2 regions of the Labrys sp. KB_33_2 genome follow, and region 2 is predicted to be linked to the other one. Evidence: predicted binding sites of a transcription regulator. Region 2 holds the regulator's gene; the other holds the start of a gene.

Region 1 (7,868 bases), on a different contig from region 2:
GCTCAATCGGGAGACCTTGAAAGCACTCAAGATCCTGGCGGGGCGGGAGAGTTGAGGGTAGGGCTTCCCGAGAAAAGCCGATCTCGACGCGGCTTGGTATCGGACACGCCCTGCGATTTGTCGGAAACTGCCGAAATTTGCTCGAAGATTTCGTAAATGGAACTGAAAACCGCGGCTTTACGCTGGTTTTCTATTTGCCGGGCGCGTATAGAACCGGCCTTCGCCGGAAAACGCCGGCCTCGTGAAAGTATCGTAGTCGTGCAGGGCGGCTATAGCCGGTTCGCCCTGAGAACAGGAAGTATACTCATGTCCGAGCGTTGGACACCGCAGAGCTGGCGTTCCAGGCCGATTCAGCAGTCGCCTGCCTATCCCGACGAAAAGGCTCTCAACGACGTCGAGGCCACGCTCGCCACCTTCCCGCCGCTCGTCTTTGCCGGCGAGGCCCGCAAGCTCAAGCGCCAGCTCGCCAAGGTTGCGGCCGGCGAGGCCTTCCTGCTCCAGGGGGGCGACTGTGCCGAGAGCTTCGCCGAGCACGGCGCCGACAACATCCGCGACTTCTTCCGCGTCTTCCTGCAGATGGCGGTGGTGCTCACCTTTGCCGGCTCCTCGCCAGTGGTGAAGGTCGGCCGCATCGCCGGCCAGTTCGCTAAGCCGCGCTCGGCGCCCACCGAAAAGGTCGGCGAGATCGAGCTGCCCGTTTATCGCGGCGACATCGTCAACGGCACCGAATTCACGGCCGAGGCCCGCATTCCAGATCCGCGCCGCCAGCTCGAAGCCTATCGCCAGTCGGCGGCGACGCTGAACCTGCTGCGTGCCTTCGCCACCGGCGGCTATGCCAATCTCGCCCATGTGCATCAATGGATGCTCGGCTTCGTCAAGGACTCGCCGCAGAGTTCGAAATATCAGGCGCTGGCCGAGCGCATCACCGAGACGCTCGACTTCATGCGCGCCTGCGGCATCGATCCGGAGCTTCATCCGGAGATGCGCATCACCGATTTCTATACCAGCCACGAGGCCTTGCTACTCGGCTATGAGCAGGCGATGACGCGCATCGATTCCACCTCGGGTGATCCCTACGCGACTTCGGGCCACTTCGTCTGGATCGGCGATCGCACGCGCCAGCTCGACCACGCGCACATCGAGTTCTTCCGTGGAGTCAAGAATCCGATCGGCCTGAAATGCGGCCCTTCGCTCAAGCCCGACGAACTGATCAAGCTGATCGACATCCTCAACCCCGAAAACGAGCCGGGCCGCCTGACCCTGATCGCGCGCTTCGGTCACGACAAGGTCGAGCAGCATCTGCCGGAGCTCATCCGCGCCGTGAAGCGCGAGGGCCGTTCGGTGGTGTGGTCCTGCGACCCCATGCATGGCAACACGGTGAAGGCGATGAACGGCTACAAGACCCGGCCGTTCGACCAGATCACCGGCGAGATCAAGAGCTTCTTTGCCGTGCACCAGGCCGAGGGCACCTATGCCGGCGGCCTGCATCTTGAGATGACCGGCAAGAACGTCACCGAATGCACCGGCGGCGCCCGCGCCGTGAGCGAGGCCGATCTCGCCGACCGCTACCACACCCATTGCGATCCGCGCCTCAATGCCGAACAGGCCATCGAGGTTGCCTTCATGGTGGCGGATCTCGTCAAGAAGGAACGCTCAGGCCAGGTGAAGCCGAGCATCATCGCGGCCGAGTAAGGCGAGGACGCCGGGCCTCTTCCCAGGCAGACATGTTTGCCTGGGATCCCAGAAAAGCGGCATCTTCAACGAGCGGTGATTCCGCGGATTTTCCTTCGACGCTGCATGTCGATGCGATCGATGCATCATAGGCGTGGGCCATGGTTGCCGTTCCCGAAGGCAACCATGGATCGCCATGCTCTCCCGACGCCATTTCCTGCTCAAGGCAGGTCTCGCAACGCCGTTCCTCTTCGGCGGCTACGCTTTTGGCGTCGAGCCTCAACGCCTAGTGGTTACCCGCTATCGGGTCGTGCCGGAGGGCTGGCCTGCCGGATCGATGCTCAGGATCGCCGTGCTGGCGGATATCCATGCCATCAATCCGTGGATGAGTTCCTCTCATATCGAGCGCATTGCGCGGGCGACCAACGCACTCGATCCGGACATCGTGCTGCTGGCCGGTGACTACGAGGCCAGCATGCCGCTCTTTGGCATCGGCTCCTATGTCTCTATGGAGGACTGCGCCAAGGCGCTCTCGCTGCTTCGAGCGCCTTTGGGCGTGCATGCCGTGCTCGGCAATCATGATCTGGGGCGGAGGGGCAGGGGCGGCGACAACGTTCGGCGCGCTTTCGCCGCTTTCGACATTCCCGTGCTGGAGAATGAGGCGGTCAGGTTGGAAAAGGGTGGCGTGGGCTTCTGGCTGCTCGGCCTGGGCGACCAATGGGGCGGAATCCATCTCAGGAGGCTCGACGATCTGCCGGGCACCCTGGCCCAAATAAGCGATGGCTCGCCGGCGATCCTGCTGGCCCATGAGCCGGACATCTTTGCCGAACTGCCGATGCTCGACCGCGGACGCCGTGTTGCCCTCACCATCTGCGGGCACACCCATGGCGGGCAGGTTCGCATCCCCTTCTATGGCCCGCGAAGCGTGCCGTCACGCTATGGCAGGCGCTTTGTCTACGGCCATATCGTCGAGGACGATCGTCATCTCGTCGTCTCCGGTGGCTTGGGCATGACCGGCCTGCCGGTACGCTTCGGCGTGCCGCCGGAGATCGTGATGATCACGCTGGGGGCAGGAGGTTCACCAGCAGCATAGCACTACGGTCGGAATCTTGATTTCCAGGCGATCTTCCTACGTCATTGCGAGCGAAGCGAAGCAATCCAGGGGTCGAGAAACATGGCAATCGCGGCTTCTGGATTGCTTCGCTACGCTCGCAACGACAGCCGAGTAACGAGTTTATGACTGTAGTCATAGGCCCGTACTTCGCTCGTCACACCCACGACGAATGCGCCTTCTTTCCATCGCTTCTGCATATCGCTGCTGCTGCAGCGCCACAAAGAGGCGTCAGTATGTGCCCGCTCGTTGAAATACGCCACGGTTCCGCATGCTCACCAGACGCAATTTCCTCCTCAAGGCCGGCCTCGCTACGCCTCTTTTGTTCGGCGGCTATGCCTTCGGCGTCGAGCCGCGGCGACTATTGGCGACGCAGTACCAGCCCGCGCCGCGCCAATGGAGGGGCGGCCCGACGCTGCGCATTGCCGTGCTCGCCGACATCCACGCCATCAATCCCTGGATGACGCCCGCCCATATCGAGCAGATAGCGTTGACGACCAACGCCCTGAAGCCCGACATTGTGCTGCTGGCAGGCGACTATGAGGCCGGCATGGGGCGCTTCGGTGTCGGTTCCTTCGTGCCGATGTCGGAGTGCGCCAGGGCGCTTTCCGTCCTTCGCGCGCCGCTCGGCGTGCATGCCGTGCTCGGCAATCACGATATCGGCTGGCATGACGGCGACAATGTCCGCCGTGCCTTCAAGGCCCATGGCATCCAGGTGATGGAGAATGCGGCGTTGCGCCTCACCAAGGATGGGCGGCCGTTCTGGCTGCTCGGCCTGGGTGACGGCAATTACGGCCTGGATGATCTGCCGGGCACTCTCGCCAAAATCGGCGACGACGCACCGGCGATCCTGCTGGCGCATGAACCGGATATCTTCGTCGATGTACCCGATCGTATCGCGCTGACGGTCTGCGGCCATACCCATGGCGGACAGGTGGTCCTGCCCGGTGTCGGGGTGCTTCATGTTCCCTCGCGCTTCGGCAAGCGATTTGCCTATGGCCATGTCATCGAGGAGGATCGCCACCTCATCGTCTCGGGGGGGCTCGGCATGACCGGCCTGCCGGTACGCTTCGGCGTGCCGCCCGAGATCGTGCTGATCACGCTAAAGCCTTTTGCGATTTGACGTTATCGGCAAGAATCGCAAAGACGCGTCGAAACAAAGAGCTAGAGCAAACAGGCGTTCGTGCGCGAACGCGCTTTGCTCTAGGGGCAGGGGCGGCGCCGGCAGTCTAATCTGTTTGCGCTCCCCGCAAAGTTGTGAAACACAACGAACTCGTCAGACAATTGGCACGGGTTCGGATTTGCAATGACTTACGACACCATCATCGTCGGCGGCGGCTCGTCGGGCTGCGTCACCGCCATGCGGCTCGTGCGCGATCTCGGCCAGCGCGTCTTGATGTTGGAAGCCGGCCCCGCGAGCATGAACCCGATCATGCATATGCCCGCCGGCTATATGAAATATCTTGCCAAGGACACCTATCTCACCATGCACAGGATGGAGCGCCAGCCCCAGCTCGATGGGCGCGCCACCATTGTGCCGCAGGGGCGGGTGCTCGGCGGCGGTTCCTCTGTCAACGCCATGGTCTATATGCGCGGCCAGCCTGGTGATTACGACAATTGGGCGGAGAACTATGGGGCGGAGGGCTGGCGCTATGCCGATATCCTCCCGCATTTCATCGCGATGGAGGGCAACGCCGACCTCGCCACGCCGGTGCACGGCACCACCGGTCCGCTCAAGGTCACCAGGCCGCTCTATACCTGCGAGATGACGAGGGCGTTCCTCGAAGCGCTGCCGTCATTGGGCGAACCGCTCAATCCCGACTTCAATTCCGGGCGCCAGCGCGGGGTGGGCCTCATGCAGGGCACCATGGATCCGGTGCGCAAGCGCCGCTGCTCGGCAGTGGACGCCTTTCTGCCGCTGGTGCGCGACGATGAACGCCTCACCATCGCCACGGAGGCGATCGTGACGCGCCTCGTTATCGAGGGTAACCGCTGCACCGGCGTGGACTATGTCGAGGGGGGGCAAACCCGCAGGGCGTCCGCCGCCACGGTAATTCTCGCCGCCGGGACCTACGTCACCCCCCAGCTCCTGATGCTGTCGGGCATCGGCCCGGCCGATCAGCTCCTGCGCCATGGCATCAAGCCGAAGGCGGACCTGCCGGGCGTGGGCGAGAATCTGCAGGATCACTGCGAGGTGCCGGTGATCGCCGCCTCCAACGGCCGCTATGGCTATTTCGGTCAGGACAAGGGCTGGAACATGATCCGCAATGGCCTGGACTATCTCTTACGCAAGCAGGGGCCGGTGACGACCACGGGGGTGGAGGCCTGCGTCTTCACCAATCCTGACGATGCCGAGGCTGACGCCTCCCTGAAGATCTATTGTGTGCCGACCGTCTATCTCGACCGCGACGTCACCGATGTCGCCGCCTGTGACGGCGTCACCTTCACCACCTGCCTGCTCAGGCCGAAATCGCGGGGAACGGTGAAGCTGCGCTCGGCGGATCCGCTCGAGCCACCGGTCGTCGACGGGGGCTTCCTGAAACATTCGGAGGATATCCGCCTGATGATAGCGGGCCTGCGTTTTGCCCGCACCTTCCTCACGGCCTCGCCGATCAAGGAGAAGATCTCCCACGAAATGCTGCCTGGAGCCGATAAGGTCTCCGACGCCGATCTGCACGCCCATTGCAAGCGCATGGTCAAGACCAATTATCATCCGGTCGGTACAGCGCGCATGGGCCGGGACGATGATCCGATGGCGGTCCTCGATTCCCAGTTGCGCGTGCGTGGCATCGAAGGCCTGCGCGTGTTCGATTGCTCGGTCATGCCAGAGATCGTCAGCGGCAATACCAATGCCCCGGTGATGGCCATCGCCCATCGTGCGGTGGAGTGGCTGAAGGCAGGCTGAGGCATTCCGCGAGAAGCGCCTATCGCCCATGTCACATAACTGAAATATTCCTGCACTACGGGCTTCATCATAGTCTGGGCTTATGCGTCCGGACGACGATCCAGCACCATGGACCAGCCCCCTCGCGCAAGGAGTATTCGCATGATCACGCCAGCGGATAGCAGAGCCAACCTCGAACGTATCCAGCAGGAGATCGCCGACGGCTATGACGAGGAACTGGAACTGGAGCTGGAGGAGGCGCGCCTGGATCGTATCCTGACAGGCGTGCCCGACGCAGAGGGCAGCGATACGCTCGATCGCAGGCTTTATTTCCGCGAGCTTTTTCGCATGCAGCACGAACTGGTGCGGCTGCAGGACTGGATTCAGCACCACAAATTGCGTGTGGTGGTGATCTTCGAAGGGCGCGATTCAGCCGGCAAGGGCGGCGTGATCAAGCGCATCACCCAACGCCTCAATCCACGCATCTGCCGTGTCGCGGCCTTGCCAGCGCCAAACGAGCGCGAGCGTACGCAATGGTATTTCCAGCGTTATGCCGCCCATCTGCCCGCCGGCGGCGAAATGGTGCTGTTCGACCGCAGCTGGTACAACCGGGCCGGCGTCGAGCATGTCATGGGCTTTTGCACCGATGCCGAATATGAGGAATTCTTCCGCTCGGTGCCCGAATTCGAGCGCATGCTGGTGCGCTCGGGCATCCTCGTGTTGAAATACTGGTTCTCGATCACCGACGAGGAGCAGGAGTTCCGCTTCAATATGCGCATCCAGGATCCGCTCAAGCAGTGGAAGCTGAGCCCGATGGATGTCGAATCCCGCCGGCGTTGGGAAGACTATACCCGGGCCAAGGAAGTGATGTTGGAGCGCACCCATATTCCGGAGGCACCTTGGTGGGTGGTCGAGGCTGTTGACAAGAAGCGCGCTCGCCTGAACTGCATCAGTCATCTGCTGACCCAGATTCCCTATGGCGAGGTGGAGCGTCCGCCTGTGAATTTGCCGGAACGCGAGCGGCATGAAGACTATGTGCGCCATCCCGTGCCGTTGGAAATGTATGTGCCGAAAGCCTTCTGAAGCGTCTTGCCCTGAATTCCGGCGATAATTGCAGGACATCGCCTGCCATCATGGCGCCTCGCTTCGCAGCCAGCCGAAGCGGGGCGCCATCCGCTTTTGGCATGATCTCATCATTTGAAGCGCGGCCGGTTTTGGCTTAGGCCTGTGAACCCGAACAGGTGCAAGGAGCCGTCCGATGTCGCTCGTCGATCATGTCAAATCCACCCTGGCTGATATTGCCAAGGATGGCTTGTGGAAGAGCGAGCGCGAGATCGCCGGCCCGCAGCGCGCCCGCATCGAGGTGGCTAATGAAGCCGGGCGTCGGCCGATGCTCAATCTATGCGCCAACAATTATCTGGGTCTGGCCGACAACCCCGAGATCATCGCCTCCGCCAAGCAGGCAATGGACGGCCATGGCTTCGGCATGGCCTCGGTGCGCTTCATCTGCGGCACGCAGACCCTGCATCGCGAGCTGGAGCGCGCCATCGCCCGCTATCTCAACAAGGATGATGCAATTCTCTTCGCCGCCTGCTTCGATGCCAATGGCGGGGTCTTCGAGCCGCTGCTCGGCGCCGAAGACGCCATCGTCTCCGACAGCCTGAACCATGCCTCGATCATCGATGGCGTGCGCCTGTGCAAGGCCAAGCGCTATCGCTTCGCCAATGGCGACATGAACGATCTCGAGGTGCAGCTGCAGGCGGCTCGGGCGGACAATGCCCGCCACATCGTCATCGCCACCGACGGCGTTTTCTCGATGGACGGCTATCTGGCCGACCTGAAGACCCTGACCGATCTTGCCGGGCGCTACGGGGCGAATGTGATGGTGGATGATTGCCATGCCACCGGCTTCATCGGTCCCGAGGGCCGCGGCACGCCCGCCCGAGCCGGAGTGGAGGACAAGGTCGACATCCTCACAGGCACGCTGGGCAAGGCGCTTGGTGGGGCCATGGGTGGCTATGTCGCCGCGAGCCAGCCGATCATCGATCTTTTGCGCCAGCGGGCACGGCCCTATCTGTTCTCCAATTCGCTGGCCCCGCCGGTCGCGGCCGGTTCGATGAAGGCGATCGAACTGGCGCAAGCAGGCGATGATCTGCGCGAAAGGCTGTTCGCCAACACCAGGCGTTTTCGCGCCGGGCTGGA
Region 2 (7,868 bases):
GGCATGGTCTGCTCATCTTCGCCATGATCGTCGCGGCCACGGGTACCCTTCCCTCGACCGGCGGACATGACGGCAGCATCAGGCCCCCTCTGCCCGAAAGCGGCGGCAAGCCCTCCTTCGACGATCTGGTGATGGCCATCCCGGACCCGGTGATTGTGCTCGATTCGGAGCTTGCGGTTCGCTACTTCAATCGCCGCGCCCGTGACATCGTCCCCAATCTGCGTATTTCCGAAGCCCTGACCTATGCGCTGCGCGTGCCGGAATTGGTCGATGCCATCCGCTCGGCCCTCGACACCGGGGCCAGCCGGCAGATCGAATATTCCGAGCGCGTGCCGATCGATCGTGTCGTCGAGGCGCAGATCTCCACCATTGCGGGCGAGAGCGGGCGCACCGCCTTCGTGGTGATCGTGCTGCGCGACGTCACCCAACGCCACCGCGTCGAGCAGATGCGGGTGGATTTCGTCGCCAATGCCAGCCATGAACTGCGCACGCCGCTGGCTTCCCTGCTCGGCTTCGTCGAAACCCTGCAGGGCCCGGCGCGCAACGACGTCGCCGCGCGCGAAAAATTCCTCGACATCATGCGTTCCCAGGCCAATCGCATGTCCCGGCTGATCGACGATCTCCTGTCGCTCTCGCGCATCGAACTCAATGCCCATGTCCAGCCCGACAAACCGGTCGAACTCAGCGCCGTGGTCGGCCATGTCGCCGACACGCTCGGTCCCCTCGCCCAGGACCGGGGCGTCACGCTCAGCCTCGACAGGCGCATCCCGACGCTGGAGGTTCGCGGCGAGCGGGACGAGTTGATCCGCGTCTTCGAGAATCTAGTCGAGAACGCCATCAAATATGGCGCGTCCGGCGGCAAGGTCGAAATTGTCATCGATTCGCTGCCCAAGACGCAGGGCAAGGGCCGCGAGGCCGTGGTGACGGTGCGCGACTACGGTCCGGGCATCGAGGCCGAACATGTGCCGCGCCTGACCGAGCGCTTCTACCGGGTGGATGCGGCCAAATCCCGCGAGAAGGGCGGCACCGGCCTCGGCCTTGCCATCGTCAAGCACATCGTGGCACGCCATCGCGGCCGGCTCGGAATCGAAAGCGCGCCCGGGGAAGGCAGCACTTTCTCGGTCCGGATCGATCAGATCGGCTGAGAAGACGCGTCTATATGATGCCGCCGGTGTTTCCGGGACTTTTTACAATTGCGTCGCGTCCTTTTTGGCCACATCGCAACATTTCCCCTATCATATTGAAATATAACAATTATAAATGTCATAAAACGATAGTCGAACTGTCATAGAACCGTTGCTGCCGGCTTTTAGGAGTCGCGACGTAGACAGGATTGCCGACCGGTGAACGGTCGCCGTGCCCTGTCCAGAGAACAACGGAGATAGACCGTGAAGCTTTCCTTTCTTGCGCTCGCCGCTTCAGTAGCCCTGTCGAGCACGATCGCTGCCACTGCTGCCTATGCCGCCGACATCACCGGCGCCGGCGGCACCTTCCCCGCCCCCGTCTACAATGCCTGGGGCAGCGATTTCAAAGCCAAGACCGGCACCGCGCTGAACTATCAGGCGATCGGTTCGGGCGGCGGCCAGACCCAGATCACCAACCGCACCGTCGATTTCGGCGCTTCCGACGCCCCGATGGCCACCGACAAGCTGGCTGCCGCCAAGCTGCTGCAGTTCCCGACCGTGATCGGCGCCATCGTTCCGATCGTGAACATCGAAGGTGTTTCCACCGACCAGCTCACGCTGACCGGCCCGATCATTGCCGACATCTACCAGGGCAAGATCACCAAGTGGAACGATCCGAAGATCGCCGAGCTCAACAAGGATGTGAAACTCCCCGATCTCGACATCGCCCCGGTCTACCGCGCCGACGGCTCGGGCACGACCTATGTGTTCACGTCCTACCTTTCTGCCGTGAGCCCCGACTGGAAGAGCGGCATCGGCGCCGCCACCTCGGTGCAGTGGTCGGCCGGCTCGGGCGCCAAGGGCAATGACGGCGTCGCTGGTGCGGTGAAGAACACCCAGGGCGCCATCGGCTATGTCGAATATGTCTATGCCGCCAACAACAAGCTGACCACCACGCAGCTCCAGAACAAGGACGGCAAGGTCATCAAGCCGACCGTTCCGGCGTTCCAGGCCGCCGCCTCCAAGGCCGACTGGAAGGGTGCCAAGGACTTCGCCGTCTCCATGATCGATGTCGGTGGAGAGACCTCCTGGCCGATCGTCTCCACCACCTTCATCCTGTTGCCGAAGGATCCCAAGGACGCCAAGCAGTCCGCCGAAGTCCTGAAGTTCTTCGACTGGGCCTACAAGGATGGCTCCGCCACCGCCGAAAAGCTCCACTACATCCCGCTGCCCAAGGACGTCATCGACACCGTTCGCACGGCCTGGAAGAGCGAAGTGAAGGCTGCCGACGGCAAGGCTGTCTACGAATAAGTTGAACGCGACCCGGCGCAACCTTGCGCCGGGTCGTCTTCCCAAAAGCGTTTTGCGATTTGGCGGAATCGCCAGGAAGCACAAAGACGCGTCGAACCAAAGAATCGGAGCAAACCAGCGTTTTCGTCTAAACGCGGTTTGCTCCCGTCGAAACACAGGCCGGAATATCGCCATGAGCGCCATAGCCGACTCCTCGCTGGACGCATCCAACTCGGCTGCAAAGGTCGCGCAGGGTTCTCCCTCGCCCGGCGCCAAGACGGTTCCTGGCGCCAACCTGGATCCCATCTTCAAGGCCGCCCTCTATGGTTGCGGCTCTCTCGTGCTTATCCTGCTCTGCTCGATCGTCGTGCTGCTGTTCTATGGCGGCTGGCCGGCGCTGGCCCATTTCGGGCCGAGCTTCTACTGGTCAACCGCCTGGAACCCCGTCACCGAGAAATTCGGCGCCGGGGTGATGATCTACGGCACGCTGTTCACCGGCCTGCTGGCGCTGATCATCGCCCTGCCGATGTCCTTCGGCATCGCCTTCTTCCTGACCGAGATCGCGCCGCAGAGCGTGCGGCGGCCGATCGGTATTGCCATCCAGCTCCTGGCGGCCGTGCCCTCGATCATCTTCGGCATGTGGGGCTCTCTGATCGTGGCGCCGATCCTGGCCCAGACGATCTATCCGCCGATCATCTCCGTCCTCTCGCATGTGCCGGTGCTCGGCTATCTGTTCAAGGGCCCCACCAACGGCGCCGGCATGCTGACCGCCGGCATCATCCTGGCGCTGATGATCATTCCCTTCATCACCGCGATGTTCGTCGAGATCCTCGAAGCCGTGCCCGCCATGCTGAAGGAATCGGCCTATGGCGTCGGCGCCACCACCTATGAGGTCTTCCGCAACGTCTCGGTGCCCTATGGCCGGACCGCGCTCGTCGGTGCCGTGATGCTCGGCTTCGGCCGTGCCCTCGGCGAGACCATGGCCGTGACCTTCGTCATCGGCAACGCCAACCGCATATCGGCATCGCTGTTCTCCTCGGGGGCGACCATCGCCTCCACCATCGCCAACGAATTTCCCGACGCGCCTGCCGGCTCGCTGCGCAGCCAGTCGCTGCTGGAGCTCGGTTTCGTGCTCTTCGTGATTTCCTTCATCGTGCTTGCGATCTCCCGCATGCTCGTGCGCAGCAACGCCAAGTAAGGGAGAGCATCATGGCCCATCTCGCCCACGGCAACGCCCGCCTCGCCCGCCGTCGTGCCCTCGACTACGCCTACAAAGTCGTCTCCATCGGCTTTGCCGCGATCTCCCTTCTGGCGCTCACCTGGATCCTGTACACCCTGCTGCGCGAGGGCCTGCCCTCGCTGACCTTGGACCTCTTCACCAAGGACATGGCTGATGGCGGCCTGCGCAATGCCATCGTCGGCTCTTTCGCCATGGTCTTGCTCGCCCTCCTCATCGGCGCGCCGATCGGCATCATGGCTGGCACCTTCCTCGCCGAGGCGGGGCGCGGCAGCAAGTTCGCCGACGCGGTGCGCTTCATCAACGACATCCTGCTTTCGGCGCCGTCCATCCTGATCGGCCTGTTCGTCTACCAGATGATCGTGGTGACGACGGGCGGCTTCTCCGGCTGGGCCGGCGTGGTCGCCCTCGCCATCATCATCCTGCCGGTGGTCGTGCGCACCACCGAGGACATGCTGGCCCTGGTGCCGATCAGCCTGCGCGAAGCCGCCTTCGCGCTGGGGTCGCCGATGTGGAAGGTCATCACCTCCGTGACCTGGCGCTCGGCCCGCACCGGTATCGTCACCGGCATCCTGCTGGCCCTGGCCCGCGCCGCCGGCGAGACCGCACCCCTGCTGCTGACAGCCTTCGGCAATTCCAACTGGTCGCTCAACCTCGGCAATGCCTTTGCCAGCTTGCCGGCCGCCATCTACCAGCTCGCGCCTTATCCCGACCCCAAGGCCGTCTCGGTGGCCTGGAGCGGCGCCCTCCTCATCACCGCCGGCGTGTTGGCGCTCAATATTCTGACCCGCTTCGTGCTCGCTCCCAAGAAATGAGTGATCCCATGTCCGCTACTCCACAAGCCTCCATCGCGGTTGCCGAACGCCCCATCGCCAATCCAGCCGCCGCCGTGAAGCTCAAGGTCGAGAATCTCGACTTCTTCTATGGCGAGAAGCATGCGCTCAAGGGCATCAATCTCGACATGATCGACCGGCAGGTCACGGCCATGATCGGCCCTTCCGGCTGCGGCAAGTCCACCCTGCTGCGCGTGCTCAACCGCATGTACGACCTCTATCCGGGCCAGACTGCCAAGGGCCGCGTGCTGCTCGATGGTCAGAACGTCATCGGCAAGGAGATCGATCCTGCAGTGCTGCGCGCCCGCATCGGCATGGTGTTCCAGAAGCCCACGCCCTTCCCGATGTCGATCTATGACAACATCGCCTTCGGCGTGCGCCTGCATGAGTCGATCTCCAAGGCGGAAATGGATCAGCGCGTCGAATGGTGCCTGACCAAGGCCGCCCTGTGGAACGAGGTCAAGGACCGCCTGCACGCCTCTGCGCTCGGCATGTCCGGTGGCCAGCAGCAGCGCCTGTGCATCGCCCGCACCATCGCGGTGAAGCCCGAAGTCGTGCTGCTGGACGAGCCGACCTCCGCGCTCGATCCGATCTCGACCGCCAAGATCGAGGAACTGATCGACGAATTGAAGCGGGACTTCACCATCGTCATCGTCACGCACAATATGCAGCAGGCGGCGCGTTGCGCGGATGTGACGGCCTTCTTCTATCTGGGTGACCTCATCGAGGTCGGCCAGACCAACAAGATGTTCACCACCCCGAACGACAGCCGTACGCAGGATTACATCACCGGCCGCTTCGGCTGATCCCTCGGCCAGCGTCGAATTCATTTGGAGGCGGCATGTCCGACCACATCGTTACATCCTTCGATCAGGAATTGCGCGAATTGCGCAACATGATCGCCGAAATGGGTGGCTATGCAGAGAAGAGCGTAGCCGACAGCGTCGAAGCCCTGCTCAAGCGCGACACCCAGCGCGCCAAGGCCGTGATCGAGCTCGATCTGGCGATCGACAAGCTCCAGCGCCAGGTCGAGGACCGGGCTATCCTGGTCATCGCCAAGCGCCAGCCACTGGCACTCGACCTGCGCGAAATCGTCTCGGCCCTGCGGGTGGCCAACGATCTCGAACGCATCGGCGACCTCGGCAAGAACGTCGCCAAGCGCGTGGTCGCCATCCACAGCCATGCGCAGCCGGCCCAGCTCTTCGGCGGTTTCGACCATATGGCTGACCTGGTGCTCGAGCAGCTCAAGCAGGTCCTCGACGCCTTCGCCCAGCGCAATGTTGAAGAAGCGCTCTCGGTCTGGAGTTCGGACGGCGAGATCGATGCGATGTACACCTCGCTGTTCCGCGAATTGCTGACCTACATGATGGAAGATCCGCGCAATATCGGCTTCTGCACCCATCTGCTGTTCTGCGCCAAGAACATCGAGCGCATCGGCGACCATGCCACCAACATCGCCGAGACGGTGCATTACCTGGTGACCGGTGAATCGCCGGCCGGCGAGCGGCCCAAGGCGGACAACAGCACCGATCTCGTCGACCTTCCTGTGCCGGCTAAGTAACAAGGGATAGGCCATGCCTCCCAAGGTTCTGATCGTCGAGGACGAAGAAGCATTGACCCTGCTGCTGCGCTACAATCTCGAAGCCGAAGGCTATGAGGTTGACAGTGTGGCGCGCGGTGACGATGCCGAGATCCGCCTGCGCGAAAGCGTGCCGGATCTGGTATTGCTGGACTGGATGCTGCCGGGGTTGTCGGGTATCGAATTGTGCCGGCGCATCCGCATGCGGCCGGAAACCGAGCGCCTGCCCGTGATCATGCTCACGGCGCGTGGCGAGGAAACCGAGCGTGTGCGGGGTCTGGCCACCGGCGCCGACGATTATGTCGTCAAGCCCTTCTCCGTGCCGGAACTCTCGGCCCGCGTCCGCGCTCTGCTGCGTCGGGCCAAGCCCGATCACGTCGCCTCCCTGCTCAAGGCCGGTGACATTTCCCTCGACCGCGAGACCAAGCGCGTTCATCGCGGCAATCGCGAGATCCGCCTCGGCCCGACCGAATTCCGCCTGCTCGAATTCCTGATGCAGGCGCCGGGACGCGTATTCGCACGCGAGCAATTGCTCGACAGCGTCTGGGGCCGCGACGTCTATATCGACGAGCGCACGGTCGACGTGCATGTCGGGCGACTGCGCAAGGCGATGAACCGCACGCGCGAGATCGACCCGATCCGCACGGTTCGCGGCGCCGGCTATTCCTTCGACGAGACCTTCGCCAAGCAGGCCTAGGACGGATATTTCATCGCCCGACAACAAGGCCGGCGGCTCGCCGCCGGCCTTGTCGCATCACGTACCCGGTACTCGCCCGATCTAGGCGATTTCAGAGGCTTGCGATAAGACGACTTGCCAAAGAAAATGCCGGGGTTGCCATGATCCGTTCCTTGCTCGTCGCGTCGCTTTTGACTGCCAGTTCGTTGGCGCTGCTTCCCAGCGATGCCGCAGCGGCCAAGCTCAAGAAAACCTTGTGTTCGGGCGAGTTCGGTACCGGCTCCGGCTTGGCGGGCTCCTATATCGGCAAGGATTGCTTCATCGCAGCCGACAGCGACATGCAGGAGCAAGTCGCCGGTATCTGCAAGGAAGGCTCGCGATGCGAGGTCGAGGCCATGGTGGAGGTCGCACCCGATGGCAGCAGGCAGATCAGGACCGTCTTGTCCGTCAGGCAGGCCGGACGCGCGCCCGCCACGCGCACGTCCTATGCCCAGAGGGCGGGCAACTATGCCGACGGCATCTATGCCTTGCAGGACGATGGCTGCGACAAGCAGGGGGCGACGCCAGGCAACCGGGTTTCCGTGCAGCTTCTACGGGCAGCCGGTCCTGCCATCCAGCTCTACGGCAAATATTGCGCGGTCATCGAGGCCGATGGCGAGGAGCCTTCCAGCGCCAAGTTCCAGGCGACGCTGCAGCTTCGATGCGGCAGCTCGCCGGCGCAGGACCAGGCCCTGCGAAGCGGCCGCTCCGGCACGGCGGAAACCATCGTGATGACCCCCGCCCCCGAGCGGCAGCTGTGGCTCGATGAAGACACATTGATCCGTTGCCCGATCAAGCGCGCCTATACACCGCAATGGTGGATCGAGGCCCCGCCCTTCAATGGCCGCTATCCCCAATAGCTTCTGCAGGCGCCGATATCAGCCCAGAGCCGCCAGGCGCCCTTGCAGATAACGGCGGATGACGGGATCACTCTCCAGCCCGATCGCCCGCGAATAGGCGTTGCGGGCCTCCTCCTGCCTTGCGGCGCGGGCCAGCAAGTCCGCGCGTGCAGCCCAATAAGGCTGGTAATCGGCGATCCGCCTGTCGCTGGCGACCTCGTCGAGCCCGGCCAATCCGGCTTGCGGTCCCG

The links. The regulator PhoB, encoded in region 2, activates phosphate uptake and scavenging genes when phosphate is short. The targets are predictions, from matches to a motif close to TGTCATNNANCTGTCAT.
Region 1: the regulator PhoB is predicted to act here: its motif matches at 5,717-5,733, upstream of ppk2 (polyphosphate kinase 2).

The regions. Positions count from the first base shown of each region.
Region 1 is NZ_JBFREW010000009.1:232,744-240,611, reverse strand. It holds gene AB4037_RS17755 (tetratricopeptide repeat protein) at 1-55, shown strand, start outside; gene AB4037_RS17750 (class II 3-deoxy-7-phosphoheptulonate synthase) at 307-1,692, shown strand; gene AB4037_RS17745 (metallophosphoesterase) at 1,868-2,764, shown strand; gene AB4037_RS17740 (metallophosphoesterase) at 3,054-3,905, shown strand; gene AB4037_RS17735 (GMC family oxidoreductase) at 4,089-5,687, shown strand; gene ppk2 (polyphosphate kinase 2) at 5,829-6,749, shown strand; gene AB4037_RS17725 (glycine C-acetyltransferase) at 6,925-7,868, shown strand, end outside.
Region 2 is NZ_JBFREW010000001.1:30,116-37,983, reverse strand. It holds gene AB4037_RS00170 (ATP-binding protein) at 1-1,145, shown strand, start outside; gene pstS (phosphate ABC transporter substrate-binding protein PstS) at 1,389-2,435, shown strand; gene pstC (phosphate ABC transporter permease subunit PstC) at 2,608-3,612, shown strand; gene pstA (phosphate ABC transporter permease PstA) at 3,624-4,466, shown strand; gene pstB (phosphate ABC transporter ATP-binding protein PstB) at 4,463-5,290, shown strand; gene phoU (phosphate signaling complex protein PhoU) at 5,326-6,045, shown strand; gene phoB (phosphate regulon transcriptional regulator PhoB) at 6,059-6,760, shown strand; gene AB4037_RS00135 (hypothetical protein) at 6,901-7,638, shown strand; gene AB4037_RS00130 (RNA polymerase sigma factor) at 7,657-7,868, opposite strand, start outside.